DNA from 2 places in the Flavobacterium sp. genome. Region 2 is predicted to be linked to the other one. Evidence: riboswitches for the same ligand, from Rfam matches in the RefSeq annotation. Region 2 holds a riboswitch; the other holds the start of a gene.
What was found. Region 2 has a riboswitch for S-adenosylmethionine ahead of RSE15_RS01635 (hypothetical protein). Riboswitches for the same ligand answer to the same signal wherever they lie in the genome.
Positions count from the first base shown of each region.

Region 1: it holds a riboswitch for S-adenosylmethionine, as region 2 does, so the genes downstream of both, RSE15_RS10160 (homocysteine S-methyltransferase family protein) here and RSE15_RS01635 (hypothetical protein) in region 2, are expected to answer to the same signal.

Region 1 covers NZ_CP136574.1:2,142,184-2,145,621, forward strand. Annotated here, with positions in the region: gene metK (methionine adenosyltransferase) at 1-336, opposite strand, end outside; SAM riboswitch class I at 977-1,083, shown strand; gene RSE15_RS10160 (homocysteine S-methyltransferase family protein) at 1,181-2,173, shown strand; gene metH (methionine synthase) at 2,334-3,438, shown strand, end outside.
Region 2 covers NZ_CP136574.1:352,086-355,523, forward strand. Annotated here, with positions in the region: gene RSE15_RS01635 (hypothetical protein) at 1-1,369, opposite strand, end outside; SAM-I-IV-variant riboswitch at 1,590-1,687, opposite strand; tRNA gene RSE15_RS01640 (tRNA-His) at 2,007-2,082, opposite strand; gene RSE15_RS01645 (IS3 family transposase) at 2,575-3,438, opposite strand, start outside.

The DNA of each region.
Region 1 (3,438 bases), 960 kb from region 2:
TTCTTTGCTTGCTCTGTCAACACCTTGGTTAATATCGGCAGATTGTTCGTGAATTGCTGATAAAACACCACAAGAATTTGCTTCAAACATGTATTCGCTTTTTGTGTAACCAATTTTTTTGATTACATCTCTTGCGATAGTTTGTACATCTAAGTAAGTGTTTGATTTTACTTCTCCAGCTAAAATCACCTGACCTGTAGTAACCAATGTTTCACAAGCTACTTTTGACTCAGGGTCAAATGCTAAAAAGTTATCAATTAATGCGTCTGAAATTTGATCCGCAACTTTGTCAGGATGTCCTTCACTCACTGATTCTGACGTAAATAAATAAGCCATAATTAAATTTATTATAAATTAAGCGAGAAAAAAACGAAGATTGCAAATTGCGTAAAGGAGTAAGGAATACTGCTTTAGCATTTTTTTAATGAGGTTGCAATCAGTTCAAATTTTTCCTCTTTGTTTTTGTTTGCAAATGTATGAAATGAAATTGAATTACAAATGATTGTTGCCTTTTTTTATTTTATTCATTTTGGAAATACAATTAAATGGGGTTTTAAATAAATTTTGGTTAGGAATTTGTTTTATGTAAAATGAATTTATCAAATAAAACAAATAAGTTTTGTGATAAATAAGAAAATCAATTCTTTTTGTCACTATTTTAAAATGCCCTACATCTTTTAACAAAGTAGTGCTTATAAATTCAGTCTAAGATAACAAAGTTCTACTTTTTTTAATCAGTTATTTGAAGTGCGGTTAAGTTGTTGTTTGTGTTTTTTTAATTAGTTAATGATGTAATTAACGACTTGAAACAAGCGTTAGAATAAAAGTTTTTAAATTATTTTATAGATTTATATTCTGTTTAAAAGTGTTAATTAGGAATATAAATCTATAAATAATATTTTTTTAATTAAATTTTAGAAAATATTTCATTATTTCAATTTTGTCACTACATTTGCAATGTTCATAAACATAGAGTTTGTTATCACGAAAGCTGGAGGGAATAGACCCATTGAAAGCTTAGCAACCCTACTCTTGTAGAAGGTGCTACATTCTATTCCGATATTTATCGGAAAAAGATAACCTTAGGAAATTCTTTCCAATTTCTTGATAACATATTAATAAATTAAAGCATTGCGAACCTTGCGAAATATCTTTGCGAGCTTTTCGGTTAAAAGATAATATGTCAAAAATTCAAGAAGAAATCAAAAAACGAATTCTCGTACTCGATGGAGCCATGGGAACGATGTTGCAACGTTATAAATTCGAAGAAGAAGATTTCAGAGGCGAGCGCTTCAAAGATTTTCCGCATCCATTAAAAGGAAACAACGATTTGCTTTCCATTACCCAACCAGAAGCTGTAAAATCAGTACATCGTGCTTATTTTGAAGCAGGTGCTGATATTGTAGAAACCAATACTTTTTCGGGAACAACTATTGGAATGGCAGATTATTATTTAGAAGACTTAGTTTACGAACTTAATTTTCAATCAGCAAAAATCGCTCGTGAAGTGGCAGATGAATTCACAGATAAGCCAAGATTTGTAGCAGGTTCCATAGGTCCAACCAACAGAACGGCATCTATGTCACCTGATGTAAATGACCCAGGATTCCGTGCGGTGAGTTTTGACGATTTAAAAATCGCTTACAAACAACAAGTTGAAGCTTTAATTGATGGTGGTTGCGATTTACTTTTGGTAGAAACAATTTTCGATACGCTCAATGCAAAAGCGGCTTTGTTTGCAATTGAAGAAGTAAAAGAAGAACGCAATATCGATATTCCAGTGATGGTTTCAGGTACTATTACCGATGCTTCTGGAAGAACATTATCGGGACAAACAGTGGAAGCTTTTTTGATTTCGATTTCACATATTCCATTGTTAAGTGTTGGGTTTAATTGCGCTTTAGGGGCTGACCAATTGAAACCGTATTTAAAAGCATTGGGAAATAATACCTCGTTGAATATTTCAGCACATCCAAATGCTGGTTTACCAAATGCATTTGGACAATATGACCAAACGCCTGAAGAAATGCAACAATTAATTCGGGAATATTTACAGGAAAATTTAGTAAATATTATAGGTGGCTGTTGCGGAACAACGCCAGAACACATCAAATTAATTGCTGAGGTTGCAAAAGAATTTAAACCTAGGAAGCAACAATTGAAATCCGTTTAATCGGTGAAATCCGTGGCAAAAAATATTACAATGAAAAACAGAACAATAAAAATAAATTTCGAATCATTTTTAAATTCACAACGATGTTGGGTTTGCCAGTATGTTAGTGATAGTAAAGTCTTTTGGGAGTCTGTTGCAAAACATTATAAAAGAATAAGTAATGAGTTATAATTCCGATAAATATTTAAAATTATCAGGTTTAGAACCTTTGATTGTAACTCCAGAAACCAATTTTGTTAATGTTGGAGAACGAACAAATGTTACAGGTTCTAGAAAATTTCTTCGTTTAATAAAAGAAGAAAAATATGATGAAGCCTTAGATATCGCGCGCACTCAAGTAGAAGGTGGTGCACAAATCATCGATGTCAACATGGATGAAGGAATGTTAGATGGCGTTTATGCTATGACAAAATTCCTTAATCTAATCGCAGCCGAACCCGATATTGCAAGAGTTCCTGTTATGATTGATTCTTCAAAATGGGAAATTATAGAAGCGGGTTTGAAAGTCATTCAAGGAAAAGGTGTGGTAAACTCCATTTCTTTAAAAGAAGGAGAAGCTACTTTCATTCATAATGCCAAATTAATTAAACGATACGGAGCAGCTGTAATTGTTATGGCTTTTGATGAAAAGGGTCAAGCCGATACTTACGAAAGACGTATCGAAATCTGTAAAAGAAGTTATGATATTTTGGTTGACCAAGTTGGTTTTCCTGCTGAAGATATCATTTTCGACCCTAATATTTTTCCAGTTGCAACCGGAATGGAAGAGCATAAATTAAATGCATTAGATTTCTTCCGAGCAACCAAATGGATTCGCGAAAATCTTCCGTATGCAAATATTTCTGGTGGTGTGAGTAACGTGTCTTTTTCTTTCCGTGGAAACGATAAAGTGCGTGAGGCGATGCATTCTGCCTTCTTGTATCATGCCATCCAAAACGGAATGACGATGGGAATTGTGAATCCTGAAATGTTAGAGATTTATGATGAAATTGACAAGGTTTTACTTGAACATGTTGAAGATGTTTTATTAAATAGAAGAGAAGATGCCACAGAACGTATGCTAGATTTAGCCGAAAGTTTCAAAGGCGATGTAAAATCGAATGAAAAAGCTATTGCTGAATGGAGAAATGGTTCTGTTCAAGAGCGATTAACACATTCATTGGTAAAAGGAATCGACGAATTTATTGAAATTGATATTGAAGAAGCGCGTCAGTTGGCCAAAAAACCAATTGAAGTTATCGAAATCAATCTGATGGCGGGAATGA
Region 2 (3,438 bases):
TGGTTAGGTTTGGAGCAACTTCAAACAAATCAATAAATTTCTTCTCCATGAAATCTTTAAGTTCCTCCACATAGCTAACTGTTGTAATTAAACAATCGTGAAGTGTAAAGATTGGAACTTTACCTTTATGAATTTTATCATACTCCCTAGCTATTTTATCAATCATCGTTTTGGCTTCAAATTGGAAGGTACAATAAGCTATTTTTTTATGTCGCTCTTTTGAGTCTCCACTATTTTGCTCAATATTTTTAAACTCATTTATAAAATTTAGGACTTGTGGAAATAAAGAACCAAAAGCAAGTTGTTCAAATTTATAGATACTAGTTTTGGCAAAAAGCATTGACAATAGCCTTTTCTTAGCAAACTTTTCCAAGTCTTTCATATTGCCATCAAAATAATATCCAAATTGCTCTTTAAATTCGTGATTATAATACTTCATCACCTTTTCAAAATTGTATCCTTTTGATGAATATACTTCTTCGTTAAAGATTCTATCCGCAAACCGTTCGTATAGTTTTTTATTTAATACCAAACCACCAAAGTCGTCAACCTCAGTATTTAATAGATATACGGGCATTTTTGCCAACATATAAATGATAGAAATATCATACTGAAATTCCTCCGAAACGTAAGTAAGGCGATTAGCAAGATAGTACTTCATAGTCAGAAATAGGAAAAATGGTATTGCCGAGCTGATGTCGACTTCGGCTAGGAATTCCCCATCATATTGTAGATGATTTCTAGCATTTTTTGACAAACGTGTAATATTGGAGTGAACTCTCCCATCGGTTTTTGGTTTTAATGTTAATTTAGTATCTCCATTCATTATTTTGATAATACTTTTAGCGTTTCTAAGGCGTTTTTCTTTATCGGAGATTTTGTTTATACGTTCCATTGCTAATGAAGGCTCATAAATGGTTAATTTACCATCTTTAAAATACTTCATTAAGAAATAATAATTCAATCTAATCATTTCATTAGTGATGTTTTTTAATTTTATTGCATTTAATCTTTTTAAGAGAGATTTATCTGTAATTGTATATATTTCTAATTCACTGTCGGAATAGTATTTCTGAAGTTTATAACCAAAGGGTTTGCCTTTTTCATATCTTGCACCCCTAAGAACAGCCCCGTCATTGGGGAAGTTTTCAATTAAAAATTGTATATGTTTATAATATATTCTGTTAAACTTTTGAAGATACTTTGAGTGCAGTCTAGTATAATTTGAAGATTTATTGCTTTGGTACAAAATCACAAAATGGATGACCAAGTAAGCAAAGTCAGTATTGAACTTGAAATCGTGATTGTATTTTCTTACTAAATATTCAAGGTTTAAATTCTTTGGTTTTAGGATATAGTATGCTTTCATTTGTTCGAAGTTTTTAGACAAAGCGATGCCTACGATGTTAGAAACACCGCTAAATCTTGTGAGTTAATTTTAAATTACTAAATTGGGAACTAGCCTAAAAAGCTAATAAAAAAGCATGAAAAGTCAATACACTTTGAAGCGACAAAGAATAAATACAATTGATAAAGGAATTTTGCAGTAAAAGAACACACTGCTAGGAAAACAGACAGTTTTTGCCATAAATACGTTTTTCTTTTAGTTAAACACTCACATCTTTTTTCCACCTTACATACGTTTACGCAGGTTGGCATAGGATAAACCTAACTCTTGATATTTTTTGCAAAATTACAAAAAAATACTGAAATAGGCAAGTTTAAAAGCTTAAAAATGAATGCATACAGAATTTTTACAGTAAATAAATTCAAGAAAAAAATATAAAAATAAATTCTAAAGAAAATTTTAAATCTTTCGAAATGTGTGTCAAAAGTGTGCCAAAAAAATAGGAGTTTTGACTTTTTTTTATTAACTTTACGGGAATATTAATCAGACACTTAATAAGTAAGAAACCGTTCTTTTGTTTTTTTGTAAGTTATTGAAAATAAAGTAATTAGATGAAATAAAAAAAGCTCCGAGTTTACTCGAAGCTTTCTAATTTAAAGGGTGAAAGACGGGTCTCGAACCCGCGACCTTCGGAACCACAATCCGACGCTCTAACCAACTGAGCTACAATCACCATTTGTTTTGACAAGAGAATTATTATTCTTTTGCGAGTGCAAATATAGGTATTCCCTAGAATTTAGCAAAGATTTATTTTATTTTTTTACTACTTTTTCACTTCAAATTTTCTAAACTATTGACGGTCAAATATCTTTCCACTACAAAATCGTTGGTATACGCCTCTCCTACTTGTCAAACAAGGGCTTGTATGAAGTTCATACAATGTCGTTACAATTTCAATTAGTCAGAAATAAGTAACAAATATAATAGGTAAAAGTGTGGATATGATGCGCATAACCTAAATATTGCTTACAAAAATAATTTAATTAGGGTACCACAACCTAACCTTTGGTATACCGTTGCTATACCGTTGCTATGGAGTATCTATACTTAAGGCTATAGATAAGTTTGTATTTTGTTTGTAATTTGACCCGTCCTAAAATAACTATACAGATTAATAAATAAATCCTATTATAGTTATACAAATATAATTTTTAATCCTAAACTTACTATACAATTGTTTTTTCATGATAAAAACTCTTATTATAGTTCTTCCATCTTTTGTTTAATTTATCGGATTGCAAATGGGCTTGATTAGGTGTTAAATAATCACAACTTGCATGTGGTCTTAATTCATTATAAGATTTAATACTTCTACTTATTTGATTTCTTGTTTGTTCAAAACCTAATAGACTTGAGTAAAGATTAAATTCTGTTTTTATAATACCATTTACTCTTTCTGCTAAAGCGTTTTCATAAGGATCTCCATTCTCAGTCATGCTTATAGCTATATTATTTTTTAATAGTAAATCAACATAATTATGAGAACAATATTGCGAACCTCTATCAGAATGATGAATAATAGATTGGTTATAAATTCTGTTATTCAATGCCATTTTTAAAGCTTCTATGCATCCTTCCGCTGCCAAATCTTGACGAAAACTATATCCCATTATTTTTCTCGAATAAGCATCTGTAATTAAGCTTAAGTAGCCCCATTGATGAGTAAGACGTATATAAGTAATATCACTTACCCAAACTTGTTCTGGTCTTGTTATTTCAATATCTTTTATTAGGTTGCTATATTTTCTCATCCAATGCCTAGAATCAGTGGTCATAGCTTTTCTTTTTCTTTGCCTAATGAGTAATTTATGTTCTGACAATAAATCAAATAAATAATCTCTACCAAAAGATATTTGATGTGAGATCAACTTATTTTTTATTAGAAAGTGTAGCTTTCTAGTTCCTAGTCGTGGCAAGTTTTTTCTGATGTTAAATACTTCTTGGAGAATAACATCTTCTTTGACTAAACTACTCTCTTTACGCCATAAACTATCGTAATATGCGTGTCTTGTTCTGCCAAACAACCTACA